DNA from 4 places in the Streptomyces sp. NPDC049813 genome. Region 2 is predicted to be linked to each of the others. Evidence: riboswitches for the same ligand, from Rfam matches in the RefSeq annotation. Region 2 holds a riboswitch; each other region holds the start of a gene.

Region 1 (7,353 bases), on a different contig from region 2:
CCGTCAACTCCGGCGCGGGTACCGCCACCTTCCAGGCGGCCTGGTTGCTCAACGGCGGCCAGAAAGCGGACATGGACCGCCTCCAGGACGTGCACCTGCAGTGGATGTCCCGGCTCGACGCGATCGAGATCGAGGACGACCACCTGCTCATGCACTCGGACACCACCGCCTACCTCGACTACGGCGACTCGATCGAGGCGGTCAACGACACGGTCCGCGAGACGCTCACGCGCAACGACGCGGACGAGTGCTGGGACCTGTTCCGCAAGTTCACCAAGCGCTTCGCGTTCCGGGACGGGGAGTCGGGCCCGGGCGCCGTACGCGAGCTGCTGGGCGCCTTCGGCGGCTCGCGCGTCGTGCACGGCCACAGCCCGATCCCCTACCTCCTCGGCGAGGTCGGCACCGAGGACGCCGACGGCGAGGACAGCAGGCCCGCCGTCGAGGGGCCGCATGTGTACGCGGGCGGTCTGGCCATCGCCATGGACGGCGGCGTGACCATGGCCGGAAAGCTGCTGGTCCAGCAACTCCCCATGGATATCTGACAGTTCGGCGGGCAGGCGCGAAGGACAAAGGGTCCGGCGGGCCGGGGGGCAATTTTCGGAAACCCCCTGTCACCGCGCGCCGTGACCGCTCTACCATCGGCCTATCCGTAGCAGGCTCCCCTCCGTTTCTGCCCGACGGCTCGTAACCATGCGGGCCACCAAGCCCTACGGAGCATCGGGGGATGCACATGAACAGCGCTCCGCATTTGCTGAACGAGGACCGCCCCGAGTTCGAGCGGATCCTCGATGAGGCGCTGCGTACCGCACCGAACCGGCCTGATCTCGCCGCCGTCGGCCAGCGGCTCAACCCCGAACAACTGCGCACCATGGCACTGAGCGCGGCCGCGGTCATCAGCACGGCGGCCGCCGCCGAGTACGAGCACTACACCACGGTCCGCGACGAGCTGCGCGCCTCGTCGGGCCGGGCCCGTCCGCCGAGCGAAGGAGGCACCTCCGGCACGGCCGAATCAGGCGGCGGCAACCCTCTGGGGTTCGCCGCCACGGTGGGCGAGGTCGCGGAGACCACGGGCCCCGGGGTCGCCGCGGTCGCCGTCGTGCTGGCCCCGGTCCTCGCCGGGACCGCGGCCGCGATCTTCCTGCTGGTCGGCTACATCCTGAAGATGCTCAGCCCGCCGCCGGACTTCGCCGACGCGCTGCTGTCGGCCGGCTGGGTCTTCGGCGCGCTCACGGCCGCGGGGATCCTCGTCGCCGCGGTCTGCCTGCTCCTGACGGCCCTGCGCAACGGATCGACCTCGCTGCCGGCCCATGCCCACAGCGAGGCCGACGAAGAGGTGGAGCGCGCCAGAGAAGCCTGGGGGACCGCCCTGCTCGAACGCGGCATCCTGCCGTTTCTGCGGGACGCCCAGGCGGGCCCGGCACCCGGTGGGGCGCTCGGCGGCCGGGGCGGCGGCAGCGCGTCCCGGATGCCGCAGCTCGGCTACAACCGGCCGGGATTCAGCAGCCCCGACGGGGGCGGCACCGCCACGGGCCAGCGCGCGGGCTTCTCCAGTCCGGACTTCACCAGCCCGGACTACGGCGGCCCGGAACACCGGCCCGACTGAGGTCGGGCCGGGGCAGGGGCCGTGACCGGGCTCGGGGCAGCAGCACCGAGCCCGTGGTCAGGGCTCCGGGCAGGTCAGTTGGCGAGGGGCAGATAGACGCGGTTGCCCGCCTCCGCGAACTCCTTCGACTTCTGTTCCATGCCCGCCTCGACCTCCGCCTTCGTGGTGCCGTGTTCGCGGCGGATGTCCTGCGAGATCTTCATCGAGCAGAACTTCGGACCGCACATCGAGCAGAAGTGCGCGGTCTTCGCCGGTTCGGCGGGCAGCGTCTCGTCGTGGAACTCCCGGGCCGTGTCCGGATCGAGGGCCAGGTTGAACTGGTCCTCCCAGCGGAATTCGAAGCGGGCGTCGGAGAGCGCGTCGTCCCAGTCCTGCGCGCCCGGGTGCCCCTTGGCGAGGTCCGCCGCGTGGGCCGCGATCTTGTACGTGATGACGCCGGTCTTCACGTCGTCGCGGTTGGGCAGCCCCAGGTGCTCCTTGGGCGTGACGTAGCAGAGCATGGCCGTGCCCCACCAGGCGATCATCGCGGCGCCGATCCCGGAGGTGATGTGGTCGTACGCGGGAGCGACGTCCGTGGTCAGCGGGCCCAGCGTGTAGAACGGGGCCTCCTCGCAGATCTCCTGCTGGAGGTCGATGTTCTCCTTGATCTTGTGCATCGGGACGTGGCCCGGGCCCTCGATCATGGTCTGGACGCCGTGCCGCTTGGCGATGCCGTTCAGCTCACCGAGCGTCCTGAGCTCGGCGAACTGCGCCGCGTCGTTGGCGTCCGCGATGGAGCCCGGACGCAGCCCGTCCCCCAGGGAGTACGTGACGTCGTACGCGGCGAGGATGTCGCAGAGCTCCTCGAAGTGCTCGTAGAGGAAGCTCTCCTTGTGGTGGGCGAGACACCAGGCGGCCATGATCGACCCGCCGCGCGAGACGATGCCGGTCTTGCGGTCGGCGGTCAGCGGGACGTACGGCAGCCGGACGCCGGCGTGGACCGTCATGTAGTCCACCCCCTGCTCGGCCTGTTCGATGACCGTGTCCTTGTAGATCTCCCAGGTCAGCTCCTCGGCCTTGCCGTCGACCTTCTCCAGTGCCTGGTAGAGCGGCACGGTGCCGATGGGGACGGGGGAGTTGCGCAGCACCCATTCGCGGGTGGTGTGGATGTTGCGGCCGGTGGAGAGGTCCATGACGGTGTCGGCGCCCCAGCGGGTCGCCCAGGTCATCTTCTCCACCTCCTCCTCGATGGACGAGGTGACCGCGGAGTTGCCGATGTTGGCGTTGACCTTCACCAGGAACCGCTTGCCGATGATCATCGGCTCGATCTCCGGGTGGTTCACATTGGCGGGCAGGACGGCGCGGCCCGCCGCGATCTCCTCCCGCACGACCTCCGGCTCGACGCTCTCCCGGATGGCCACGTACTCCATCTCCGGGGTGATCTCGCCCCGCCGCGCGTAGGCGAGTTGAGTCACGGGTTCGCCGGTCCGGCCGCGGCGCGGCTGGCGCGGGCGACCGGGGAAGACCGCGTCGAGGTTGCGCAGCCCGCCGCGCGGCGAGGTGTGCTTGATGCCGTCGTCCTCGGGGCGGGCGGGGCGCCCCGCGTACTCCTCGGTGTCGCCCCGGGCGATGATCCAGTTCTCCCGGAGGGGGGCGAGCCCCCGGCGGACGTCGGTGTCGACGGTCGGATCGGTGTACGGGCCGGAGGTGTCGTACAGCGTGACGGCCTGGCCGTTGGTGAGGTGCACCTGGCGGACCGGCACGTTGAGGTCGGGGCGCGAGCCCCGGATGTACCCCTTGTGCCAGCCGATGGACTGTCCGGCCTCCGGCTCCGAGCCGTTGGAGGCAGGCGTGCGTGCGTCCGTTGTGGTCATGAGACCTACTCCCTACGCCGGCATTACCCGGTAACAGGTTCGGCGGTCGACGCAGCGATGTTCGTCGGCGGCGCTCCACGCTGTTTCACGTGAAACGCGCTGGGACGAAGGTCAGCGCCCTCTCAGCCCGGTGCTCCGAGCTCCCGCGTGTGCAAAGGTGGCTCCACGCTAGCGCCCCTTCGGACGCGTTGAACAGAGGGCCCCTGCCGTTCTTGCGATGATCGGGCGGTGACCACCACCCAGCAGCCCCCGCCTCCGCCGCCCCGACCGCCGCACGGACCGGGCCCGTCGGGCCACGGCAACGGCGGTCACGGGCACGGTCATTCCCACAGCCACGGCCCTGCCGCGCCCGTCTCCCGGCACCTGCGCAAGGTCATCGCGGCCATCCTCGTGCCGTTCTCCGTCGCGGTCGTCGTCGGCCTCGCCGTCCTGTGGCCCGGGGGCGCCCCGGCGCACGAGCGCACGGGTGTCGGCTTCGACCGGCAGACGCAGCAGGCCACGGTCACCAAGGTCGACAAGGTCGCGTGCGCGTCGGTGAACGCCTCGGGGGAGACGCCCACCGGTGACACCTCCACGGCCGAGGGCTCGTCCGCCCAGCAACAGGCCACCGGTACCTGCGGCAAGGCGTCGATCCGGATCGACACCGGCAAGGACACGGGCCGCACGTTCACGGAGGTCGTCCAGCCGGACTCGCCGCGCCAACTGCACGGCGGCCAGCAGGTGATCGTGGCCTACGCACCGGACGCGCCGGAGAACCTCCAGTACTCGGTCACCGATGTGAACCGCAAGTTCCCGATGGCGCTGCTGGCCGGGATCTTCGCCGTCGTCGTGGTGGTCGTGGGCCGCCTGCGCGGAATCATGGCGTTGGTCGCGCTGGCGGTGAGCTTCCTGGTCCTGACGCTCTTCATCCTCCCGGCGATCCTCCAGGGCTCGAACCCGCTGGTGGTGGCGGTCGTCGGGGCGAGCGCGATCATGCTGATCGCGCTCTACATGTGCCACGGCCTGACGGCCCGGACCTCGGTCGCGGTCCTCGGTACCCTCGTATCGCTGCTGCTCATCGGCCTGTTGGGCTCGCTGTTCATCGGCTGGGCGGCGCTGACCGGCAACACGGACGACAACACCGGCCTGATCCACGGCCTGTATCCGCACATCGACATGAGCGGTCTGCTGCTCGCCGGCGTCATCATCGGCTCGCTCGGCGTCCTGGACGACGTGACGGTGACCCAGACGTCCGCGGTGTGGGAGCTGCACGAGGCCGACCCCACGATGGGCTGGCGCGGACTGTACCGGGCGGGGATCCGGATCGGCCGCGACCACATCGCGTCCGTCGTCAACACGCTGGTCCTCGCCTACGCGGGTGCGGCGCTGCCCCTGTTGCTGCTCTTCTCGATCGCGCAGAGCAGTGTGGTCGACGTGGCCAACAGTGAGCTGGTGGCCGAGGAGATCGTGCGGACGCTGGTCGGCTCGATCGGCCTGGTGGCCGCGGTGCCGGTGACCACCGCGCTGGCCGCCCTGGTGGTCAGCGCCGACCGGCCGGAGTCCCGGAAGCTCGCGCCCCCGGCTTCAGCTCGCGGCGGCCGGGGACGGCGGCGTAAACGCTGAGCGGCGCGGAGCGGCTCGGGTGCACCGCGCTGCTGAAGCGTTACGCCAACGGCCCCTGGTGACGGTGGGTGATCAGCCGGCGTTCTGCTCCTCGGCGAGGATCCGGTCGAGTGCCTCGTCGAGTTCGGCCTCGTAGTCGCTGAGGGCCTGCTCCTGACCGAGCGGGACCAGCTTGTCGGTGCGGTCGAGGAACGCGATGAGGGGCGCGACGCCCGCCCGGAACAGCGCGTGATCGCCGCCCACCTGGAGCCGGATGTGCACCTCGCCCGGCAGCTCGTCGGTGGCGCCGCCGCTCGCGCAGGCGACGGGAGAGATCCGGACATCGCCGTCACCGGTCGCGCCGTTGACCCCGTCGACGAGGAGCTCCCGGCCGAACGCCCAGGTCACGGGCGCGTCTCCGGGGAGATGGAAGGTGAGGCGCACCGCGTAGGGATCCCCGGGCTCGTAGCGAAGCTCGACCGGGATGCGGAACGAGAGTTCCTCGGAGACGAGGAAGCTCATCATGACCTCTGCCTGGACTGCTTGGACCGACTCGCGCATCGCCTACCCCGTCAACTTGCCGTCGATTGGCCAGGAATGACCTTCCTGACATTGCTCCGCATCTTGCTCAACGTACACGAGGGATCACAAGGAGTGAGTTTTCAGATGCTGATAGAGAAGGAGAGTGTCCCTACGAGCTTGCCGAGCTCCTCCTGCAACTGACGGGCAGCAGGTAGCAGTTTCTCGGCTTGATGGATAGGGAGAGAAATGGCCAAAGCGGCTGCGGTCGCCCCGATGGTGACCGGGAACGCGGCGCAGGCCGTGCCGAGCGCGTACTCCTGCCGCTCGACGACGGGTTCCATCCGCCCCACGGTGCGCAGCCTGCGCAGCAGAGCCCGGTCGTCACGCACCGAGTACGGGGTGAGGGACCGGGCCGGGTAGCGGTCGAGGTGATCGCGGCGGGCCTGCTCGTCGAGTTGGGAGAGCAGGCACTGGCCGATCGCGTGGGCGTGGCCCGTCTCGCGGAAGTCGGCCCACTCCGCGACGGCCGGGGCGGCCGGGGAGTCGGCGACGGCGATGATCTCGATCTCGCCGTCCCGGTAGATCGCGAAGTAGACCGGGACGCCGAGGACGTCCCGCCAGTGCCGCAGCGCGTCGGTGATCATGGTGCGCCGGCTCTGCCGCGCTCCGCTGCTGCTCAGCCGCTCGGCCGCGTCACCGAACACGAAGACGCCCCGCTCCTTGCGGAGGTATCCCTCGTGGGCGAGCGTGCGCAGCAGGTGGTACGCCGTCGGGAGGGCCACCCCGGCCTCCCGGGCCAGTTGCTTGGCGGGAGCGCCTTCTCCGTGCGCGGCGACCGCCTCCAACAGGCGCAGGGCCCGCTGGACGGAGCCGATGAGCGTCTGCGGGGCGGCAGGTGGGGGATCAGCCGTGGCCAAGGTGCACTCCCGCTGCGGTGGGGCCCCCGCGTACCCCCGGGCCCACGGGGGTGGAGCCGTCGGAAACCGGACTTTAACCCTTGGCCACCGCTTGGCGCGGGCCTCGAACGGAAACTTCCCCCGGTCGTGCGAACGGTCGCATCGCACAACCATCCGGGTCCGCCCCCGTGTCCGCGCCGCGCACGTCCGCTCCCGTGCCCGCGCCGCCGCTCACCAGTCGCTGCGCGAGGACGACCCCGCCATGAACCTCCGCACGACGTAGATGAGACCGCCCACGAGGGCGGCGAACACCAGCACCTTGAAGAGCAGACCGATCACGAAGCCGACGACGCTGGCGATCAGCCCGCCGAACACGACCAGGGCGATGACCGGCACCGCGACCCACTTCACCCACCACGGCATGCCCGCGAATATCTCTCGCACTGCCCTCGCTCCTTCGCTGTGAGCCCCGCACCGGGACTCTTCTGACGTCCTGCACTCGATGCTGACATGCCGGGAGGCCGTGCGGGGCGTCGCGATCCCTTGCCCTCCCCTGACCCGACCCTTAGGGAACCCCGGGGTCCAGGTCAGCTCTCCGGGGGAGAGAAGACCACCAGAACCCGCAGGTCCTCGCTGATGTGATGGAACTTGTGCGCGACGCCCGCCGGCACGTAGACCACGCTGCCGCGGCCGACCTGGGTGGTCTCCATCCCCACGGTGATCGAGGCGCGCCCGCTGACCACGAGGTAGACCTCGTCCTGCCCGTGCGGCTGCTGCGGGTCGTGCTCCCCCGCGTCCAGCGCGTACAACCCGACCGACATGTTCCGCTCGCGCAGGAACTGCAGGTACGCGCCGTCGTTGGCGACGCGCTCCGTCTCCAGTTCGTCCAGCCGGAATG
Region 2 (7,353 bases):
CGATGAAGGCGGCGGGCACGTGCAGTGCCCGGTTCTCCCCACGGCGTACGGCGATCACCTGGCCCTCCTTCACCAGCTGCCGCACACGCGTCACCTCGATGCCGAACTGCTCGGCGATGTCGGGGAGGGTGAGCCAGTCGGGGACGAGAGCTTCGGTCTTTGCGTCAATCTCGGTCACGGGACAAGCCTGCCATCCCGCACCGACAGTCGGCGAGCCGGTCCGGGCTGACCAGGTGTTCCGCGGCCGGGCGGGGCTCAGGCGAGGGCGGACTTCAGCGGCCGGGCCGGGTCGGCGAGCCGCTCCGGGTCGAGCGCGGTGCCCGCCTCGATGAGCTTGCGGCCCTGCGCCAGGTCGCGGGGCCGGCCGACGGCCAGCACCCCCACGAGGGCGCCCGCGCGCAGCCAGCACACCGACCACGCGGCGCCGGCCGGGTCGCCGCGCCACACCGTGGTGTCGGCGGCGCGGTGGTGGCCCGCGTACTGCACGAAGCGGCCGAACTGCTCGGACCAGAAGTAGGGCACCGGGTCGTACACCGCCGGTGTCTCACCGATGATGTTCGCCGCCACCGTGCGCGGGCCCTGGAGGGCGTTGTCCCAGTGGTGGACCAGCAGGCGCTCCGCGTAGCGTCCGGAGGGGAAGGACGAGCAGTCCCCCACCGCGTACACGTCGGCCCGTGAGGTCCGCAGCCCGGCGTCGGCCAGGACCTCGCCGTGCCCGCCCAGGTCGATGCCGGAGCCGGCCAGCCAGGCGGTGGCCGGGCGGGCACCGATGCCGATGACGACGGCTCCGGCGGGCAGCTGCGTCCCGTCGTCCAGGACCACGGAGCCCGGCTCGACGCTCCGCACGCGCGCGTGGGTGCGCAACTCGGCTCCCGCGTCCGCGTACCAGGCGGCCATGGGGGCCGCGATCTCGGCGGGCAGCGCCCCGGCGAGCGGGCGCCCGGCCGCCTCGACGACGGTGACGCGGCAGCCCGCCTCGCGGGCCGCGGTGGCGAACTCGGCGCCGATCCACCCGGCGCCCACCACGACCACGTCGCGCTGCTCGGCGAGGACGGGCCGCAGCCGGGCGGCGTCGTCGAGGGTGCGCAGCAGGTGCACGGCGGGGTCGGCGTCGGTGCCGGGCAGCCGGACCGGTTCGGCGCCGGTGGCGACGACCAGGACGTCGTAGCGGACCGGGCCCGCCGCCGTGTCCAGCTCGTGGTCGCCGGGGCGCACCCCGGTGACCTCGCGGCCCAGCTCCAGGGTGACGCCGAGCGCCGCGAAGTCCACGTCGAAGGCGGAGCCGTCGGCCTTGCCCAGCAGGACGGCCTTGGAGAGCGGCGGCCGGTCGTAGGGCCGGTGGGGCTCGGCGCCGATCAGCGTGACGGGGCCGGCGAAGCCCTGTTCGCGCAGGGCCACGGCCGTCTGCACGCCGGCCATCCCCGCGCCGACGATGACGACGTGCCGCTGTCCCAGCGCTGTCCCGGTGCCGCTCCGCTGCTCGCTCACCGGATCACTTTAGGCACCTGATCTTGCGTGGGTCAGCGACGCGGACCACTCCCGTGCCGTGACGTCCTGCACACGTGTCACCGGTTTAGCCGCCGGGCGCAAGGAGAGAGCGGGCGACCGTACTTACTGCGGCTCGGGCACAGGAGTTAGGGTGACGGCGTAAAGCACTCGCGGGAGCCCGTACGCAGCGGGCTGAGAGGGAGGCTGGGACGGCCTCCGACCGTACGAACCTGATCCGGGTCATGCCGGCGAAGGGAGGGGCTGGACGCCCATGTCGCGTACGTCACCCGAGGCCACCGACGTCCTTGTCGTCGGTGGCGGCATCATCGGTCTGGTCACCGCCTGGCGGGCCGCGCAGCGCGGCATGTCCGTCGCGGTCGTGGACCCCGCGCCGGGCGGCGGGGCCGCCCAGGTGGCGGCCGGCATGCTGGCCGCCGTCACCGAACTGCACTACGGCGAGGAGACGTTGCTCGGCCTGAACGTCGCCTCCGCGCGCCGCTACCCGCAGTTCGCCGCCGAGCTGTCCGAAGCCTCCGGCCAGGACCTCGGCTACCGCGCGTGCGGCACGCTGGCGGTCGCCCTGGACGCGGACGACCGGGCGCACCTGCGTGAACTGCACGCCCTGCAACGGAGGTCGGGCCTGGAGTCCGAGTGGCTGTCGGGCCGGGACTGCCGCCGCCTGGAGCCGATGCTCGCGCCGGGCGTGCGCGGGGGCCTGCGGGTCGACGGCGACCACCAGATCGACCCGAGACGGCTCGCGAGCGCCCTGGTGACGGCCTGCGAGCGCGCGGGCGTGACCTTCCACCGGCGGCGGGCCGAGCGGCTCCACGTGGTCCGGGACCGGGCGTGCGGCGTGGTGGTGTCCGAGAGCGCCACGGAGGGTGCCTCCGGTGGCGCGGGCGACGGGGCCCCCGACGGCTCCGCGGCGGGCGGCACCCTGCTCGCGGCCGACCGGACCGTGCTCGCGGCGGGCAGCCACAGCGGGCGGCTGGCCGGCGTCCCGGACGAGGTCCGGCCGCCCGTCCGCCCGGTCAAGGGCCAGGTGCTGCGCCTCACGGTGCCGCCGGGGTACGCGCCGTTCCTCAGCCGCACGGTCCGCGCGGTCGTCCGCGGCAGCCACCTCTACCTGGTGCCGCGCCTCAGCGGCGAGCTCGTCGTGGGCGCCACCAGCGAGGAGCTGGGCTGGGACACCACGGTGACCGCGGGCGGGGTCTACGAGCTCCTGCGGGACGCGCACGAGCTCGTCCCGGGCATCACGGAGCTGCCCCTGACCGAGACCTGCGCGGGCCTGCGCCCCGGCTCGCCGGACAACGCCCCGCTGCTCGGCCCGACCGCCCTGCCCGGCCTCCTCCTGGCCACCGGTCACCACCGCAACGGCGTCCTGCTCACCCCGGTGACCGGGGACGCCATGGCGCAGGTCCTGGCCACCGGCGAACTGCCGCCGGAGGCCCGGCCGTTCACCCCCGGCCGGTTCGCCGGGGCGGCCCCCGGCGACCTCAGCGACGTCTCCTTGGAGCAGCCCGTATGAACGTGTCCCTGAACGGCGAGCCGCGCGCGGTGGCCGCCGGCCTCACCCTCGAAGCCCTCGTCACCACCCTCACCACAGCGCACTCCGGCGTCGCCGCCGCCCTGAACGAGACCGTCGTCCCGCGGACCCGGTGGGCCGTGACGGCGCTCCGCGACGGAGACCGCGTCGAAGTCCTCACCGCCGTACAAGGAGGCTGATCCGGCCATGGCAGACGACGCTTTCGTCCTCGGCGACACCACCTACTCCTCGCGCCTGATCATGGGCACGGGAGGCGCCCCGAGCCTCGACGTCCTGGAACGCTCCCTGGCCGCCTCCGGCACCGAACTCACCACCGTGGCGATGCGCCGGGTGAACGCGTCGGTGCACGGCTCGGTCCTGTCGGTCCTGGAGAAGCTCGGCATCCGGGTGCTGCCGAACACGGCGGGCTGCTTCACCGCGGGCGAGGCGGTGCTCACCGCCCGCCTCGCGCGGGAGGCGCTCGGCACGGACCTGGTGAAGCTGGAGGTCATCGCCGACGAGCGCACCCTGCTGCCCGACCCGATCGAGACCCTGGACGCGGCGGAGACCCTCGTCGACGACGGGTTCACGGTGCTGCCCTACACGAACGACGACCCGGTCCTGGCGCGCAAGCTGGAGGACATGGGCTGCGCGGCGATCATGCCGCTCGGCTCGCCCATCGGCTCCGGGCTCGGCATCCGCAACCCGCACAACTTCCAGCTGATCGCCGAGCACGCGCGCGTGCCGGTGATCCTGGACGCGGGCGCGGGCACCGCGTCGGACGTGGCGCTCGCCATGGAGCTGGGGTGCGCGGGTGTGATGCTCGCCTCGGCGGTGACGCGGGCCCAGGAGCCGGTGCTGATGGCCGAGGGCATGCGGCACGCGGTGGAGGCGGGCCGGCTGGCGTTCCGCGCGGGCCGCATCCCCAAGCGGCACTTCGCGGAGGCCTCCTCGCCCACCGAGGGCCGCGCGCACCTGGACCCCGAGCGCCCCGCGTTCTGACCGGGACCTACCAAGCGGGCCACGGCACCGGCCACGGTTGCGGGCCACGGCACCAGCAACGGTCGCGGGCCACAGCACCGGGTCACAGCTCTGCTGCAGTCCGGGTCCGGTCCGGCAGCGGGCCGGGGGCCTGTCGGCGGCTCCTCGTAGACTCGCCTGCGTGGACACGACCCTTCAGGACCCTTCCCCGGCCTTCGGCCGGGGAGACCCCATGCTCGGGCACGTGCTCGACGGCCGGTACCGCGTCGACGCGCGGATCGCGGTCGGCGGGATGGCCACGGTCTACCGGGCCGTGGACACCCGCCTCGACCGCGTGCTCGCGCTCAAGGTGATGCACCCCTCGCTGGCGACGGACGTGTCGTTCGTCGAGCGCTTCATCCGCGAGGCGAAGTCGGTGGCGCGGCTCGCGCACCCGAACGTGGTGGGGGTCTTCGACCAGGGTGCCGACGGCGCGTACGTCTACCTGGCGATGGAGTACGTCGCGGGCTGCACGCTCCGGGACGTCCTGCGGGACCGGGGCGCGCTGCGGCCCCGCGCGGCGCTCGACATCCTGGAGGCGGTGCTCGCCGCGCTGGGGGCGGCGCACCGCGCGGGCTTCGTGCACCGCGACATGAAGCCGGAGAACGTCCTGATAGGGGACGACGGCCGGGTCAAGGTCGCGGACTTCGGCCTGGTCCGGGCGGTGGACACCGTCACGAGCACCACGGGGACGCTGCTCGGCACGGTCTCGTACCTGGCGCCCGAGCAGATCGAGGACGGTACGGCGACGCCGGGCGTGGACGTCTACGCCTGCGGGGTCGTCCTCTACGAGATGCTGACCGGCGCCAAGCCGCACCCCGGTGACACCCCCGCCCAGGTCCTCTACCGGCACCTGAACGAGGACGTGCCCCCGCCGTCCGACGTCGTGCCGGGCCTGCCGCCCGCCCTGGACCGGCTGGTGGCCTCGGCGACCGCGCGGGACCCGCGGGCCCGCCCGCACGACGCGGTGGCGCTCCTCGGCCACGTACTGGAGGCTCGCGCCGCCCTGACCGAGGCCGAGCTGGACACCGATCCGCCGGGGGCCCGGGAGGTGCCGCACGCGGGTGCGGACGACCGGACGAGCGTGCTGCCGGGGGCGGTGCAGCAGCCGCTGCCCGCGGAGGCGGACGGCGTGCACCGTACGAGCCTCCTGCAGAGTCCGCCCCCGCCGCCGCCCGCCCGACGGCGGCGCACCGGCGGCAGGCCCCGGCGCGGCACCTTCGCGGTCGTCGCGGCGCTGCTGCTGGTCCTCGGGGTCGGCGCGGGCGTCTGGTACATCAACGCGGGCCAGTTCACGCAGGTCCCGTCCCTGCTGGCCAAGACCGAGGCGCAGGCGAAGCAGCGGCTGGACGCGGCCGGTCTGCACCCGGGCGGCACGACGGCGTACCAGTACAGCGACGCGTACGAGCGCGGCACCGTCATGGCCACGGACCCGGAGGCGAACGCCCGGATCCGGGACGACGGGACGGTGCAGCTGACGGTGTCCAAGGGGCCGAAGACGGTCAAGGTCCCGGACGTGGCGGGCTCGCGGCTGTCCGAGGCGAAGAGCGACCTCAAGGACCGGGGCCTGGAGCCCGGCATGGTCACCAAGGAGTTCAGCGAGGAGACCGACAAGGGCTCCGTGGTCCGTACGGACCCGAAGGCGGGCACGGTCCGCGCCACCGGTTCCGCGGTCGCCCTCGTCGTCTCCAAGGGTGCGCCGGTGGACGTCCCCGACGTCACGGGCGAGTCGGAGGACGACGCCGTGGCCGAGATCGAGGACGCGGGCCTGAAAGCGGAGATCGCCACGGCCCGGGTCACCTCCGACGAGGACGAGGGCGACGTGGCCCGCCAGTCCCCCGCCGACGGCCGGCTCGCCGAGGGCGACACGGTGACCCTGACGATCTCCAAGGGACCCCCGATGATCGAGGTCCCGGACGTCACGGGGCTGAGCGTCGACGACGCCCACGCGAAGCTGGAGGACGCCGGTTTCGACGTGGACGAGGACCGGGGTCTCCTCGGCCTGTTCGGCGACACGGTCAAGAGCCAGTCCGTCGAGGGCGGCGAGAAGGCCGCCAAGGGCTCGACGATCAAGATCACCATCCGCTGAGGCCGGGCCCCCCGCCCCAGGCCCCTGGCCGAGGCGGGGGCGGGCGGCGCGTCGGCCCGTTCATGACACCCTCGTCGGCCATGACACCCTTGGCCGGGTGAACAGCAGCATCCGCAACCCCATCGGCGGGCACGTCCCCGTGGCCGGCGGTCTCGCCACCGTCGGGCTCGCGTGGGCCCACGACGTCCGGGCCGAGGCCGTCCAGGTCTTCGTGGCCAACCCGCGCGGCTGGGCCACCCCGCCCGGCAACCCCCGGCAGGACGAGGAGTTCCGCGCCCGGTGCGCGGCCGAGGGCGTCCCGGCCTACGTCCACGCGCCGTACCTGATCAACTTCGGCTCGCACACCGAGGCCACCGTGGAGCAGAGCGTCACGTCGATGCGGCACTCGCTGCGCCGGGCCCGCGCGATCGGCGCCCTCGGCGTGGTCGTGCACACCGGCTCCGCGACCGGCGGCCGGGAGCGCTCCGTGGCCCTCGCCCAGGTCCGCGAGCGGATGCTCCCGCTGCTCGACGAGCTGACCCACGACGACGACCCGTTCCTGCTCCTGGAGTCGACCGCGGGCCAGGGCGCGTCCCTGTGCGCGCGCACCTGGGACTTCGGGCCCTACTTCGACGCCCTGGACCACCACCCGAAGCTCGGGGTCTGCCTCGACACCTGTCACATCTACGCGGCCGGCCACGACCTCGCCGGCCCGGGCGGCATGAAGCAGACGCTGGACCTGCTGGTGGACACGGTGGGCGAGGGCCGCCTCAAGCTGATCCACGCCAACGACTCCAAGGACGTCGCCGGCGCGCACAAGGACCGCCACGAGAACATCGGCTCGGGCCACATCGGCGCCGAACCCTTCCGGGAGCTGCTCTCCCACCCGGCGACGGAGGGCGTCCCGCTGGTCATCGAGACGCCGGGCGGCAAGGCGGGCAACGCGGCGGACATCGCCCGCCTGAAGGAACTGCGCCCCTAGGGCCTGTCTGGCGGCGCCGGGCTACAGCTCGGGGCCGTCCCCGGGCTCCTCCTGGTAGGAGTAGCGCTGCTCCTGCCACGGGTCGCCCACGTTGTGGTAGCCGCGCTCCTCCCAGAAGCCGCGCCGGTCGGCGGTCATGTACTCGACCCCGCGCACCCACTTCGGCCCTTTCCAGGCGTACAGGTGGGGGACGACGAGGCGGAGCGGGAAGCCGTGCTCGGCGGTGAGCAGCTCGCCGCCCTTGTGGGTGGCGAAGACGGTGCGCTCGGC
Region 3 (7,353 bases), on a different contig from region 2:
CGCCACCGAGTTCGGCATGGAGGACTATCCCGAGGTGCGGCTCGACCTCGTGCCCGGCGAGACGCTGGTGCTGTGCACGGACGGGCTGGTGGAGGACTCGGCGCTCGACCTCGACACCGGCATCGAGAACCTCGCCGAGGTGCTGCGCGCGGGCCCCGAACCGGCCGAGGAACTCGCGGACCACCTCTCGCGCGCGCTCTGGAAGAGGTGGGGCGGCAGCGACGACGTGGCGCTCCTGGTGCTGCGCCGGCGGCCCGACCCGGGCACCCCGCAGGAGCCGCGCATCCACCGCTACGTCCACCAGGCGGACCCCGAGGGGCTCGCCGACACCCGGGCGGCGCTGCGCGAACACCTCGCGTCGTGGGGGCTCGGTGCGGTGGCCGACGACGTCGAGATGGCGGCGGGTGAACTCCTCGTCAACGCCCTGGTCCACACCGAGGGCGGCGCCATCCTCACCCTCGAAGTGCTCTCCGGCCCGCCCTGCCGGGTCCGCCTGTGGGTGAAGGACCGCTCCAGCACCCGCCCGCGCCGCAGGTCGCCCGGCGAGACCGCCACCTCCGGGCGGGGACTGCTCATGGTGGAGGCGATCGCGTCGGGCTGGGGCATCGAACCGCGCGGCGAGGGCAAGGCGGTCTGGTGCGACTTCGTCGTCCCGGACGGCTGAGTCCCCGCCGGGCGGTTGCGAGCCCTACTCGGCCGGTGCCAGGTCGATGATCTTCCGCGTGGCGAGATCGGACTCGACCTTGATCGTGCTGGTGTCGGCGCCCTTTCCGTCGTTCCACGTGAGCGTCACCAGCGCGGTGGAATGCCCGGCCCCCGAGCCGGTGTACGCCACCGACCACTTCACCGGCACATTCTGCGCGAAGAGAATTCCGTCCGCGTGTTCCCGGGCCTCGTACGCCGCCACCTTCTTCTGGGCCGCGACGGAGAGATAGAAGCCGCGCAGTGCCTTCTTCTGGGCGCCCGCACCCGCGGCCTCGGTGTCCCAGACGGCGTCGATGTACGCGCCGTAGAAGTCCCCGACGCGGTCGGTGGTGTTGCGCGGGTCGCCCGCCGCGGCGCTGCTCACCGCCGCGACGGGGCGCGCGCCGGTCTGCGTGGTCCCGCTCGGCGCTGTCCCGGCGAGGGCCGGCGAGACGGCTCCCAGGGCCAGCAGTGCGGCGACGCCGCCGGCGGCGATGAAACGGTTGCGAATGTTCTTGCGCATGATGGTGCCTTCCCCGTTCGACGTGCTCGGTGGCCTTTTGCTTGACGCCCCGAGCGGCTCGGTCACTGGGAAAGATGGCCGGTGCGCCGGGTCAGTTCCAGGAATTCCGAGGAATTTCCTCCTGCGCTGGTCCCGGGCGGCGGAGAAAAAGGGTTGTGCGAAGAAATGAAAAGAACCGGCAAAAGGGCGGTGCCGGACGGGTCGGTGGACAGACAGAAGCGGGACGGCACCTGAGTACCGTCCCGCTTCTCTTGCTCTGCGCCCCCTAGGACTGGGGACGGCTGCCGTGGTTGGCGCCGTTCTTGCGGCGGGCCTTCTTCTTGCGGCGTCGCTTCGAGGACATCGCTACCTCCAGGGTCGGTGATTCTTGTGGTTCTCCCTGGAACAGTCCAGGCGAGCACGACCCCTCCTACCCGTTCCGATCCGCCTCATGCGTGACCTACGGCACTTCACCCGCCCGGGTGACCCGGCCCGCGAGTAATCAGGTGCCTGCCCAAGAGGCCCGCGTTACCCTGGTCCGCATGAACGTCACGGCCATGCGCACCAGCACCGCGACCGCGCGAGCGACCAGCTCGCCGGTTGCCGCCGCCTGACCTTCACCCCACCCATCGGCGACCGGAGACGGCCCGCCGATGGTTCCGTGGCAGCTACACCGCACTCACCCCGGTTCCCGACGCTCGTGCGGACCCGTGTCCGGTGCCTCCCCGCCCAGCCGCGAAGGAGCACCCCATGCAGACCGAGACGATCATCCAGACGTTCGTCGAGTACTACGAGGAGCGCGGCCACCGCCGCGTCACCGGCTCGACCCTGCTGCCGCCGCCCGGCGACCCCGTCCTCTTCACCACCTCCGGCATGCACCCCCTCACCCCGTACCTGGAGGGGCGCCCGCACGAGCTGGGGCGGCGGCTGGTCAACGTACAGCGCTGTCTGCGCACCACCGACGTCGACGAGGTCGGCGACCCCACCCACCTGACGGTCTTCGAGATGCTCGGCACCTGGTCGCTCGGCGACTACGAGGGACCCCAGAGCCTCGAATGGGGCTACGACCTGCTCACCGAGGGGCTCGGCATCGATCCGGGGCTGCTCCACGCCACGGTCTTCGGCGGCGACGAGCAGGTGGGCCCGGACCAGGACTCGCTGCGGGTGTGGCAGGAGCGCGGGGTCCCGGTGGAGCACACCGTCGAGGACAACTGGTGGTCCAACGGGCCCGTCGGCCCGTGCGGCCCCGACTCGGAGATCTTCCTGTGGACCGGTGACACGCCGCCGCGCTCGACACCCTCCGGCGACGAACGCTGGGTCGAGGTGTGGAACCACGTGAGGATGCGGCACCGCCGGCTGCCCGACGGCTCGCTCGTCCCGCTGCCGCAGCGCAACGTGGACACCGGGCTCGGCCTGGAGCGGCTGGCCGGCCTGCTCCAGGGCAGGAGGTCGGTCTTCGAGTGCGACGTCTTCACCCCCTGGCGCGAGCAGCTGCCCGGCCTGTGGCACCTGGACGAGCCGTCCCTGCGCCTCGTCAGCGACCATCTGCGCTCCGCCATGGTGGTCGTCGGGGACGGGGTGCGGCCCGGCAACACGGGCCGTGAGTACGTCCTGCGGCGTCTGATGCGCCGCGCCCTCACCGTCCTGTGGCGCGACGACCCCACCCGTCGCCTCGGCGACCTGCCGGGCGAGTTGTACGAGCACACGCGGGAGCGCTTCGGCCAGACGCCGCGCGGTGACGACGTGCGCCGCGTCCTCCTCGACGAGGAGGACCGCTTCCGCCGGCTCCTCGACCGCGGACGGCAGGTGCTCTCCCGCCCCCGGTTCCGGGGTCCGCTCGACGAGGAGGACCTGCACTACCTCCACGACACGCACGGGCTGCCCCGGGATCTGGTGCTCGGTCTGCGGCCCCAGGGCTCGTAGGGCCGGCCGGGCCGCTCACTCCCGTGCGGCCCGGACGTCGCCGTTGACCGTGGCGAGCGTCATGGTGCGGTCGGAGCCGGCGCCGTCGGTGGGCACGGTGACGGCGGGCCGGCCGTTGTCGGTGGTGGCCGCGACGCGGTAGGCGGGGGAGTCGTGCGGGACGGTGACGTCCACGGAGCCGTTCACGGTCCGCCCGGAGGCCTGGCCGGGGGCGGTGGCGCAGTCGAGCGTGACATCGCCGTTGACCGTCCGCGCGTGCAGGGCGGCGGCCCGGACCGTGGTCGCCCGCACGGAACCGTTGCGGGTGACGAGGCGCACGGTCGCGTCCTTCGCGCCCGAACCGGCCACCGTCACATCGCCGTTGACGGTGGTCAGGTCCAGGGCGCCGGTCACCCCGGCGACGTCGATCCCGGCGTTGCGGGCGGTGACGGTGACCGAGGCGCCGGCCGGGACGTCGACCTCCGGCATGCGGGGGCACGGCCGGGCTGGTTCCTGCTGGTCCTGCTGGTCCTGCTGGTCCTGCTGGTCGCGCCCGTGGCACGACAGGTCGAGGACCTGGGTGCGGCCCTGCCGGGACCAGTGCGGGGTGGCGGCCGGGTCGACGCCCACCCGGTCGCCGTCCGTCGGCCGCAGCCGCACCCCGTTGTCCGTGGTGACCGTCAGGCGCAGGTCCGACGCGGCCGGGGCGGCGCCCTCGGCCGGGGACGCGGGGCGCCCGCCGTCTCCTCCGCAGCCGGCGAGGAGGGGGAGGACGGCCAGTGCGGCGGCCGCGGCGGCCAGGTGCCGGGCGGATGACTTCATCGCTGCCTTCATGCCGACCGATTGCCCCGTACGGCGTCCAGGTCACCCGGACGGTTGCCGCACAGGATCCCGGGGCCCCCGTTCTCCGCCCGGGAGCGGAGAACGGGGCGGCGAGCTCACTGCCGAACCCTCCCGGGAGGAACTCGGACGCGGCCGCTGTGGCACGGACTCCCCTGAAAGACGGGGCCGAAACCTGGCGGGCCCGTCGGGTGCCGGGTCGCGGCGGCGTGGCGGGCCCCTCAGGGCGTCAGGTCGCGCAGTGCCTCGCGTACCGCCGCCTGCGCGTGCAGCCGTGCCGTGGGGAAGACGGGCACCGGACTGTCCTGCGCACCGATCAGCAGCTCGATCTCGGTGCAGCCCAGGACGATGCCCTCGGCGCCCGCCGCCACCAGCGCGCCGATGACCTCCTGGTAGGCGGCGCGGGAGGCGTCACGGACCACGCCGAGGCACAACTCCTCGTAGATCACGCGGTGGACGAGCGCCCGGCCGGCGGCATCGGGGACGAGCACGTCGAGGCCGCCGGCGGCGAGGCGGCCCCGGTAGAAGTCCTGCTCCATGGTGAACGCGGTGCCCAGCAGCCCGACCCGCGTCAGGCCCGCCGCCCGCACCGCCTGCGCCGTGGCGTCGGCCAGGTGGAGCAGCGGCACGGCCGTGGCGGCCTCGATCCGGTCGGCGACCTTGTGCATGGTGTTCGTGCACAGCAGCAACAGGTCGGCGCCGGCCGCCTCCAGGCGCCGCGCGGCGTCGGCGAGGATCCGGCCGGCCGCCTCCCAGTCGCCGCGGACCTGCAACCGCTCGATCTCCGCGAAGTCGACGGAGTACAGCACGCACCGCGCCGAGTGGAGTCCGCCCAGCCGCTCCCGCGTCAGTTCGTTCAGCAGCCGGTAGTACTCCGCCGTCGACTCCCAGCTCATGCCGCCGATCAGCCCGATGGTCCGCATCCGCATCCGGCGACTCTACGCGGCGCGGGCGGGGCACGGGCAACTCCCGCGGCCGCTGTCCGGGGCCGCCGTCGGTCTCATCCTGGGCAGCGGTTAGTCTTCGCAGCGGTACTGCCCGACACGGGGTGCCCCGCACACGACGGGGCTGAGATCACACCCGTAGAACCTGAACCAGTTAGCACTGGCGGAGGGATGTCAGCGATGTCGATGCCGCACGCTTCCACGGAACCGCACGCCGCCCGGCGGCCGGGCGCGACCGCCTTCGACGGGCGGATGCCCGCCGCGCCCGGGGACTGGCGGCCCGAGGCGCGCGGCATCGCCCCGGTCCCCGAGAGCCACCGGTACGGCGGCGCGGGACGGCTGTTCACCGTGTGGTTCGCGCCGAACCTGACCATGAGCGGTGTCTTCACCGGCACCGTCGGCGTCGCCCTCGGCCTGGACTTCGCCACCGCGCTGGCGGCCGTGGTCCTCGGCACCGTGCTCGGCGCCGTGCCCACCGCGTACCTCGGCACCTGGGGCAGCCGCACCGGAGCGGGGCAACTGCCGCTGGCGCGCCTGGCGTTCGGCCGGGCCGTCGTCGTGCCGGGCGCGCTGCAATGGCTGTCGTCCATCGCCTGGGACGCGCTCATCGGCCTGTTCGGCGGCGACGCGCTCGCCCGGCTCTGCGGCTGGCCGTTCTGGCTGGGGGCCCTCGTGATGATGGCCGCCCAGGGCGCGTTCGGCGCGCTGGGCTACGAGGCGATCCACCGCCTGCAGAAGTGGATGACGGCCGTCCTGGCGGTCGCCTTCTGCGCCCTGGCGCTGCGCCTGGCCCACGCGGGCGTCACCCCCGCGGGCCAGGGCGGCGCGCACGGCGCAGACCGGGCCGGCGCGTTCGTCCTGACCGCCACCATCGCGCTGAGCCTGGCGATCTCCTGGGCGCCCTACGCCAGCGACTTCAGCCGCTACCTGCCCCGCGCCACCTCCGCCCCCCGCATGTTCTGGTGCACGCTGGCCGGTGTCGTCGTGTCGTTCACCGCCGTGCAGGCGCTCGGACTCTGGGGCGCCTCCGTCTTCACCGACCAGACCGCGCAAGGGGTCGACTCGCTGCTGGGCGGGGGTGCGGTCGGCTCGGTCGGGTTGCTGGCCGTGGCGCTCGCCGCGCTGTGCAGCAACGCGATGAACGACTACAGCGGTTCGCTCGCCCTCCAGGTGATCGGGGTCCGCGTGCCGCGCCCGCTCGCCGCCGGGCTCGCCGCGCTCCTCGGCTTCCCGCTGGTCCTGTGGATGCACGCCGCGGACACCGCCGCCCGCTTCCAGAACGTGCTGCTGTTCGTGGGCTACTGGATCCCCGGCTTCGTCGCGGTCGTCCTCGTCGACTGGCGGGCCCGGGCCCGCGCCCGCGGCGGCGCCCCCGTCGAGCTGGCCGCGGAGGAGGCCCGGACGCGGCCCTTCCTGCCCGCTCTGGCGGCCTTCCTGGCCGCGTTCGCCGCGACCGTGCCGTTCATGAACACGAGTCTCTACGTCGGTCCGGTGGCCGAGGCGCTGCACGGCGCGGACCTCGGCTACTACGTCGCCTTCGTCACCGCGCTCGTGGTCTACGCGCCGTTCCGGCTGCGGGGCGCAGGACGGGCCTGACCTGCTCTCACCTGCGTTTCCTTGCGCCTGGCGCCCATAGAAGCAGACGTCTCTTGCGTGATCCGCAAGACCTTATGCGTCAGTGGAGAACGCGCGTACGGTCGGAGGCATGACGCACCACGGACCCGCAGGTCACCACGGAGCCCCCGGCCACGCGCACGCCCACGACGCCGCCCCGCAGGACGACGAGCTCGCCCAGATCCTCGACCTCGACGCCGAGCTGTTCGCCGACCACCTCGCGGCCACGACCCGCAGGATCGCCGACCTGGCCACCGGCGGCGTCCGGCACGTCGTGGACCTCGGAGCCGGCAGCGGCACCGGTACCTTCGCCCTGCTGGAGCGGTTCCCCGAGGCCCGGGTCACCGCCGTCGACAGCTCGGCCACCATGCTGGACCGGCTGACCCGGACCGCCGTCGCCCGGGGCCTGGCCGCCCGGGTCCAGCCGCTCCGGGCCGACGCGGGACAGCCCCTGCCCGGCATCGACGCGGCGGACCTCGTCTGGGCCTCCGCGTCCCTGCACCACCTGGACGACCCCGCCGCGGCGCTGAAGGGCCTGTTCACCACGGTGCGCCCGGGCGGGCTCCTGGCCGTCGCCGAACTGGACGGGATGCCCCGGTTCCTGCCCGACGACGCCGTCCCGGACCGCCCCGGCCTGGAGGCCCGCTGCCGCGCGGCGCTCACCGCGCTCCAGACCGAGCACGTACCCCACATGGGCTCCGACTGGCGCGGCACGCTGGAGGCGGCCGGATTCGCCGTCGAGTACGCCCACACCGAGGAACTGCGCCTCGACGCGCGGACCCCGTCGCCCGCGGGCGCGGGCCAGTACGCCTACCTCGCACTGCGCCGCATCCGCGAGGCCGTCGACGGCCTGGTCGACGCCACCGA
Region 4 (7,353 bases), on a different contig from region 2:
TCAACCCGAGCAACGACGGCAGCATCATTCGAGTGACGTTCCCCGAGCTCACCGAGGAGCGTCGCCGCGACTACATCAAGGTCGCCAAGACCAAGGCGGAGGACAGCAAGGTCTCCATCCGCTCGGTCCGCCGCAAGGCCAAGGACGCCATCGACAAGGCGATCAAGGACGGCGACATCGGCGAGGACGAGGGCCGTCGCGGCGAGAAGGAACTGGACGACACCACCGCCAAGTACGTGGCCCAGGTGGACGAGCTGCTCAAGCACAAGGAAGCCGAGCTGCTCGAAGTCTGAGTGAGCGCGGAACATCGAGGTTCGAGGAATCCGTGAACGACTCTTCCTGGGGGGCGCCGTCCGGGCCCGGGCACTGGGGGCCTGCCGCCCACGGGCCCGCCTACGGGCAGGGACCCGCGTACGACCAGGGGCGCGCTCCGGCGGGTCCCGCGTATGAACGGCACGCGGTTGAGGAGACTCGGCCCATGCCCATCGTGCCCGATATGCCTGACGTGCCCGCCGGTGGCGGTGACGGTGACCAGGAGGACCGAGGGGCCGCTCGACTGAGCGGCCCCCTGTTCCGCGACGAGACGACGCCGCGGGCGCCGCGGGCTCCCGAGGAGCCCGTGGCCGGTGCGGCGGCGCCGCAGCCCGCACCGGCCGCTCCTTCGCAGCCGCAGCCCCCGGTCCAGCCTCTGCCGCCGAAGAAGAGCGCGGGTCGGGACCTCGGAGCGGCCATAGGGGTCGGCGTCGGGCTCGGCGTGGTGATCGTCGCGTCGCTCTTCATCGTCAAGGCGGTCTTCGTCGGCGTCATAGCGGTCGCCGTCGTCGTCGGCCTGTGGGAGCTGACGTCGCGGCTGCAGGAGCGCAAGGCCATCAAGGCGCCGCTCGTGCCGCTCGCCGTCGGCGGCGCCGCGATGGTCGTCGCCGGTTACGTCCGGGGCGCGGAGGGCGCCTGGGTGGCGATGGCCCTGACCGCGCTCGCCGTCCTGGTGTGGCGGATGACCGAACCGCCCGAGGGCTACCTGAAGGACGTCACGGCGGGCGTCTTCGCGGCGTTCTACGTACCGTTCCTCGCGACGTTCGTCGCGATGATGCTCACCGCGGACGACGGAGCCTGGCGCGTCCTGACGTTCCTGATCCTCACCGTGGTCAGCGACACCGGGGCGTACGCGATCGGCTGGCGGTTCGGCAAGCACAAGCTCGCGCCGCGCATCAGCCCCGGCAAGACCCGCGAGGGGCTGGTCGGCGCGGTCACGTTCGCGATGGCGGCGGGCGTGCTGTGCATGCAGTTCCTGATCGACGACGGGAGCTGGTGGCAGGGGCTCGTCATGGGCGCCTGCGTCGCCGCCAGCGCCACCCTCGGCGACCTCGGCGAGTCCATGATCAAGCGGGACCTCGGCATCAAGGACATGGGCACGCTGCTCCCCGGGCACGGGGGCATCATGGACCGCCTGGACTCCTTGCTGCCGACGGCGCCGGTGGTGTGGTTGCTGCAGGTGCTGTTCGTGGGGTCGACCTGATCCGAGCGGTCGCCTCTGTGGCCTGTGTACGAGCCCTCACCGTTTGACGGTGGGGGCTCGTCGGCGTACCGGGCCCCTGTCCCGTACGGGGCCCCTGTCCCGTACGGGAACCCTGTCGGCCCTCGGCCGCTGCCGCTACCTTCGGGAGCGAGCCGTACGCACTCGGGCGCGAGGAGGCTGCCATGCCGGTCGGGGAACGGGCGGGGACGCCGCGGCTGCCACCACGCTGGTTCATCCGGCTGGCCTGGGTGGCGCACCGCGGCGGCCTGCGGGTGCTGGGTGGCCGGGTCGCGCTGTGGCGGCCGCGCGGCCGGCGCTGGGGGACCCTCCGGCTCAGCACGACCGGCCGCCGCACCGGGACCCGCCGCGACGTCATCCTCGGCTACGTGGAGGACGGGCCGAACCTGGTCACGCTGGCGATGAACGGCTGGGGCGCGCCCGAGCCCGCCTGGTGGCTCAACCTCCAGACCCACCCGGACGCGACCGCCACCCTGGTCGACGGCCCCCGTCCCGTACGAGCCCGCGCCGCGACCGGCGACGAACGCACCCGCCTGTGGGCCCGCTGGCGCGAGACCGACAAGAACCTGGACGCCTTCGCGTCCCGCCGCCCGTCCGAGACGGCGGTGGTGGTGCTGGAGCCCCGCGCGGGGGGCCCGGGGCCCGACTGAGATCCCGGCCGCACGCGGACCTGGACGCGTGCCGGGCGCAAGAGGCATCCGGCCCGCTGCCCTCCGCGAGGGGTGGGCGATACTCCTTCGGTGCGATGGTTCGAGCAGGCGCAGGCGGCCGAGCGCTCCGGTGCCTGGGACAGGGCCATCGCCCTGGTGAGCGCCCACGCCGCGTGCTACTCCACCGACCCCACCGAACACGGCAACCACCTGTGGCACATGGACCTGCTCGCCCACGCCGGACGACTCGCGGAGCTCACGGATCTGGCCCGCACGGACGTCCACGCCCGCCGGCGACTCAACCGAGCGCTTCGCGACCGCGGGATGACAGCGGTGCTCCGCGAGCGCGCGGAGAACGGCGATCGCGACGCCCTCTGCACGCTGGTCCGGTTCCTCTGCAGAACAGGCCGGACCGAGCGAGCACGCGAAACGATCGAGGAGATCGCCCCCCAGGACCGGTATGCGCAGCAGATCATCACGGACTGCGAGGCGTCGTCGGGGACGAGCCGAGGTCACCCCCGCTGATCTGCCACACTGGTACAGCCATGCCTAAGCCCGGAGAACTCACTTTCGTCGCCCCCCGCGGAGCCAAGAAGCCGCCGCGGCACCTTGCCGACCTCTCGCCCGCCGAGCGGAAGGAAGCCGTTGCCGCGATCGGTGAGAAGCCGTTTCGCGCCAAGCAGCTGTCGCAGCACTACTTCGCGCGGTACGCGCACGACCCCGCGGAGTGGACCGACATCCCCGCCGGGTCGCGCGAGAAGCTGCGGGAGGCGTTGCTGCCCGAGCTGATGACCGTCGTGCGGCACCTGTCGACCGACCAGGACACCACCCGCAAGACCCTGTGGCGGCTGTTCGACGGGACGCTCGTCGAGTCCGTGCTGATGCGCTACCCGGACCGGGTGACGATGTGCATCTCGTCGCAGGCCGGCTGTGGGATGAACTGTCCGTTCTGCGCCACCGGACAGGCCGGGCTCGACCGGAACCTGTCGACCGGCGAGATCGTGCACCAGATCGTGGACGGGATGCGCGCGCTGCGGGACGGTGAGATCCCCGGCGGTCCGGCCCGGCTCAGCAACATCGTCTTCATGGGGATGGGCGAGCCCCTCGCCAACTACAAGCGCGTCGTGCAGGCCATCCGCGCGCTGACCGACCCCGAGCCGGACGGGCTCGGCCTGTCGCAGCGGGGCATCACCGTGTCGACGGTCGGGCTGGTGCCCGCCATCAACCGGTTCACCGACGAGGGCTTCAAGTGCCGCCTCGCCATCTCGCTGCACGCCCCCGACGACGAGCTGCGCGACACCCTCGTCCCGGTCAACACGCGGTGGCAGGTGCGCGAGGTGCTCGACGCCGGGTTCGAGTACGCCGCCAGGTCCGGGCGCCGGCTCTCCATCGAGTACGCGCTGATCCGCGACATCAACGACCAGGCGTGGCGTGGCGACCGGCTCGGCCGCATGCTCAGGGGCAAGCCGGTCCACGTGAACCTCATCCCGCTCAACCCGACGCCCGGGTCGAAGTGGACCGCGTCGCGGCCCGAGGACGAGAAGGCGTTCGTCGACGCGATCGCCGCCCATGGTGTCCCCGTCACCATCCGGGACACCCGTGGCCAGGAGATCGACGGGGCGTGTGGTCAGCTCGCCGCCACCGAGCGGTAGCCTGGGGCTCGTACACCGACGTACACACCGACGTGCACGCCGTACGCACCATCGAATCGCTTACATCTGCATATTCCGACAGGGGAGCGCCACAGCGCTGAGAGTGCGGCACCGAAGCAGGACAGGCCGCAGACCCTCTGAACCTCGCCCGGGTCATTCCGGGTAGGAAGTTCGGTCATCACTCATGCTGTTGCGCCCTGCCCTGCGGCCCTTCGAGGGTCGCCGGGCAGGGCCGCGTCTTCTCCTGGTCATTCCAGGAGGAATTCGTAATGAGAACGAGCAGGACCACATACCTGGCGCTCGCCGTGGGCCTCGGGATCGTCGCGCTGTCCGCGTGCGGGTCGTCCGAGGAGGGGGCCTCCGGCGACTCCAGGACCGTCACTCTCGTCAGCCACGACTCGTGGGCCGTCTCCAAGAACGTCCTGAAGGGCTTCGAGAAGAAGTCCGGCTACCGGGTGAAGGTGCTGGAGGACGGTGACGCCGGGCAGGCCGTCAACAAGGCGATCCTGTCCAAGGGGAACCCGCAGGGCGACGTCTTCTTCGGCGTCGACAACACCCTGCTGTCCCGGGCGCTCGACAACGGGGTCTTCGCCCCGTACCGGGCCAAGGGGCTCGAACGGGTGCCCAGCGCGTACCAGCTCGACGTCGCGAAGCACCGCGTCACACCCGTCGACACCGGCGACATCTGCGTCAACTACGACAAGAAGTACTTCGCCGAGCACAAGCTGACGCCCCCCTCCTCGTTCGCCGACCTCGCCAAGCCCGCGTACAAGAACCTGCTGGTCACCGAGAACGCGGCCACCTCCTCGCCCGGTCTCGGCTTCCTGCTCGGGTCCGCCGCCCGGTACGGCGACGACGGCTGGCAGGGGTACTGGAAGAAGCTCGTCGCCAACGGCGTGAAGGTCGTCGACGGCTGGGACCAGGCCTACAACGACGAGTTCAGCGGGAGCGCCGGCGGCAAGAAGGCAGGCGGCGACCGGCCGCTCGTCGTCTCGTACGCCTCCTCGCCGCCCGCCGAGGCGATCTACGCCGAACCGCAGCCGAAGACCTCGCCGGTCGGTGTCGCCACCGGGACCTGCTTCCGCCAGGTCGAGTTCGCCGGGCTGCTCGACGGGGCCGGGAACGAGAAGGGCGGGCGGGCGCTGCTCGACTTCCTGATCTCGAAGGAGTTCCAGCAGGACATGCCGCTGAACATGTTCGTCGACCCGGTGGCCGAGGACGCCACGGCTCCCGCCGACTACCGCAAGTACGCGGTGCGGGTCGACGATCCCGCGACCCTGAGCCCGCGCGTGATCGCGGACCACCGAGACGACTGGGTCAAGTCGTGGACCTCGCTCGTCCGCAAGTGACCGCCAGGGTCCGGCCGCGCGGCGGGAGCGCGGCGCGGCTCGGTCTGATGGCCGTGCCCGTCGCGTTCTTCGCCGTCTTCTTCGCCTACCCGGTCCTCGCGATCGTCCGCCGGGGGCTGTTCGTCGGCGGCGCCTGGCAGTTCGGGCGGATCGCGGACGTGCTGGGCGAGCCGGACCTGCGGCACGTCCTGTGGTTCACGGCGTGGCAGGCGCTCGCCTCGACCGCGCTGACTCTGCTGATCGCGCTGCCGGGCGCCTACGTGTTCGCCCGGCTCGACTTCCCCGGCAAGCAGCTGCTGCGGGCCGTCGTCACCGTGCCGTTCGTGCTGCCGACCGTCGTCGTGGGCACCGCGTTCCTCGCGCTGGTCGGCCGGGGCGGGCTGCTCGACGAGCTGTGGGGCGTCCGGCTCGACACCACCGTGTGGGCGATCCTCGTCGCGCACGTCTTCTTCAACTACGCGGTGGTCGTACGGACCGTCGGCGGGCTGTGGTCGCAGCTGGATCCGCGGCAGGAGGAGGCCGCGCGGATGCTCGGCGCCTCGCGGCTCGCGGCCTGGCGCACGGTGACCCTGCCCGCGCTCGGCCCGGCCGTGGCGGCGGCGGCCCTGATGGTCTTCCTGTTCACCTTCACGTCCTTCGGCGTCGTGCAGATCCTGGGCGGCCCCGGCTACTCGACGCTCGAAGTCGAGATCTACCGGCAGACCGCGCAGATCTTCGACCTGTCGACCGCGGCCGTCCTGACGCTGGTGCAGTTCGTCGCGGTGGGGCTCATCCTCGGCGTGCACGCGTGGAGCGTGCGGCGCCGCGAGAGCACCCTGCGGCTCGTCGACGCCGCGCACACCGCGCGCCGGCCGCGCGGCGTGGGCCAGTGGACGCTGCTCGCCGGCGTCCTCGCGACCGTCGCCGTCCTGATCCTGCTGCCGCTCGGCGTACTCGTGCAGCGCTCGCTGGACACGCCGGGCGGGTACGGGTTCGCGTACTACCGGGCGCTCGGCGACGCCGACGGGGGGACCTTCCTGGTGCCGCCGATCGACGCCATCGGGAACTCCCTGGAGTACGCGCTCGCCGCCACCGGCATCGCGCTCGTCGTCGGCGGGCTCGCCGCCGCGGCGCTGACCCGCCGGGCGGGGCGCCTGGTACGCGGGTTCGACGCGCTGCTCATGCTGCCGCTCGGGGTCTCCGCGGTGACCGTCGGCTTCGGCTTTCTGATCACGCTCGACGAGCCGCCGCTCGACCTGCGGGCGTCCTGGATCCTGGTGCCGCTCGCCCAGGCTCTGGTCGGCGTCCCCTTCGTCGTACGGACCATGCTGCCGGTGCTGCGGGCCGTCGACGGCCGGCTGCGGGAGGCCGCCGCCGTGCTCGGCGCCTCTCCGCTGCGGGCCTGGCGGGAGGTCGATCTGCCGCTGGTGCGCCGGGCGTTGCTGGTCGCGGCCGGGTTCGCGTTCGCGGTGTCCCTGGGCGAGTTCGGGGCGACCGTCTTCATCGCCCGGCCCGACAACCCCACCCTGCCGGTCGCCGTGGCACGCCTGCTCGGCCGGGCCGGCGACCTCAACTACGGGCAGGCGATGGCCCTGTCGACCGTCCTCATGGTCGTCTGCGCCGGCTGCCTGCTGCTGCTCGAACGCCTGCGGCCCGCGCGGGCCACGACCGGGGAGTTCTGACATGGCGGCCTTGCTCGCACTCGACGACGCGACCGTACGGTTCGGGCGGCGCGCCGCGCTCGACGGCGTGGACCTGGAGGTCGCCGAGCACGAGATCGTGTGCGTGCTCGGACCCAGTGGCAGCGGCAAGTCGACGCTGCTGCGAGCCGTCGCGGGCCTGCACCCCCTCGACGGGGGCCGGGTCCTGCTGGGCGGCCGGGACCAGGGCGGCGTGCCCGCGCACAAGCGGGGCGTGGGCCTGATGTTCCAGGACCACCAGCTGTTCCCGCAGCGGGACGTCGGCGGCAACGTCGCTTTCGGGCTGCGGATGCACGGCGCCGGCAAGAGCGAACAGGCGTCCCGTGTAGGGGAGTTGCTGGAGCTGGTCGGTCTGCCCGGGGCCGAGCGCCGGGCCGTCGCCGCCCTCTCGGGCGGCGAGCAGCAGCGCGTCGCGCTCGCCCGGGCGCTCGCGCCGCGGCCCCGGCTGCTGATGCTGGACGAACCGCTCGGCCAGCTCGACCGGTCGCT

The links. Region 2 has a riboswitch for thiamine pyrophosphate ahead of thiO (glycine oxidase ThiO). Riboswitches for the same ligand answer to the same signal wherever they lie in the genome.
Region 1: linked by a shared signal. The riboswitch ahead of thiC (phosphomethylpyrimidine synthase ThiC) and the one ahead of thiO (glycine oxidase ThiO) in region 2 are both predicted to bind thiamine pyrophosphate.
Region 3: linked by a shared signal. The riboswitch ahead of ACIBW6_RS28855 (purine-cytosine permease family protein) and the one ahead of thiO (glycine oxidase ThiO) in region 2 are both predicted to bind thiamine pyrophosphate.
Region 4: linked by a shared signal. The riboswitch ahead of ACIBW6_RS24755 (thiamine ABC transporter substrate binding subunit) and the one ahead of thiO (glycine oxidase ThiO) in region 2 are both predicted to bind thiamine pyrophosphate.

Annotation. Positions count from the first base shown of each region.
Region 1 is NZ_JBITLI010000006.1:306,357-313,709, reverse strand. It holds gene ACIBW6_RS16330 (metallophosphoesterase) at 1-542, shown strand, start outside; gene ACIBW6_RS16325 (hypothetical protein) at 725-1,603, shown strand; gene thiC (phosphomethylpyrimidine synthase ThiC) at 1,678-3,456, opposite strand; TPP riboswitch at 3,449-3,613, opposite strand; gene ACIBW6_RS16315 (YibE/F family protein) at 3,685-5,058, shown strand; gene ACIBW6_RS16310 (SsgA family sporulation/cell division regulator) at 5,131-5,598, opposite strand; gene ACIBW6_RS16305 (IclR family transcriptional regulator) at 5,700-6,476, opposite strand; gene ACIBW6_RS16300 (DUF5326 family protein) at 6,687-6,899, opposite strand; gene ACIBW6_RS16295 (cupin domain-containing protein) at 7,043-7,353, opposite strand, start outside.
Region 2 is NZ_JBITLI010000012.1:205,194-212,546, reverse strand. It holds gene ACIBW6_RS24365 (Rv2175c family DNA-binding protein) at 1-178, opposite strand, end outside; gene ACIBW6_RS24360 (NAD(P)/FAD-dependent oxidoreductase) at 256-1,488, opposite strand; TPP riboswitch at 1,649-1,762, shown strand; gene thiO (glycine oxidase ThiO) at 1,760-3,016, shown strand; gene thiS (sulfur carrier protein ThiS) at 3,013-3,213, shown strand; gene ACIBW6_RS24345 (thiazole synthase) at 3,221-4,015, shown strand; gene pknB (Stk1 family PASTA domain-containing Ser/Thr kinase) at 4,176-6,122, shown strand; gene ACIBW6_RS24335 (deoxyribonuclease IV) at 6,220-7,083, shown strand; gene ACIBW6_RS24330 (sulfite oxidase-like oxidoreductase) at 7,105-7,353, opposite strand, start outside.
Region 3 is NZ_JBITLI010000017.1:36,617-43,969, reverse strand. It holds gene ACIBW6_RS28885 (SpoIIE family protein phosphatase) at 1-664, shown strand, start outside; gene ACIBW6_RS28880 (hypothetical protein) at 689-1,207, opposite strand; gene ACIBW6_RS28875 (50S ribosomal protein bL37) at 1,473-1,550, opposite strand; gene ACIBW6_RS28870 (alanine--tRNA ligase-related protein) at 1,937-3,109, shown strand; gene ACIBW6_RS28865 (DUF4097 family beta strand repeat-containing protein) at 3,125-3,910, opposite strand; gene ACIBW6_RS28860 (aspartate/glutamate racemase family protein) at 4,150-4,851, opposite strand; TPP riboswitch at 4,963-5,061, shown strand; gene ACIBW6_RS28855 (purine-cytosine permease family protein) at 5,053-6,468, shown strand; gene ACIBW6_RS28850 (class I SAM-dependent methyltransferase) at 6,578-7,353, shown strand, end outside.
Region 4 is NZ_JBITLI010000013.1:13,424-20,776, reverse strand. It holds gene frr (ribosome recycling factor) at 1-293, shown strand, start outside; gene ACIBW6_RS24775 (phosphatidate cytidylyltransferase) at 326-1,516, shown strand; gene ACIBW6_RS24770 (nitroreductase/quinone reductase family protein) at 1,699-2,184, shown strand; gene ACIBW6_RS24765 (hypothetical protein) at 2,275-2,709, shown strand; gene rlmN (23S rRNA (adenine(2503)-C(2))-methyltransferase RlmN) at 2,730-3,836, shown strand; TPP riboswitch at 3,907-4,023, shown strand; gene ACIBW6_RS24755 (thiamine ABC transporter substrate binding subunit) at 4,106-5,185, shown strand; gene ACIBW6_RS24750 (ABC transporter permease) at 5,161-6,846, shown strand; gene ACIBW6_RS24745 (ABC transporter ATP-binding protein) at 6,848-7,353, shown strand, end outside.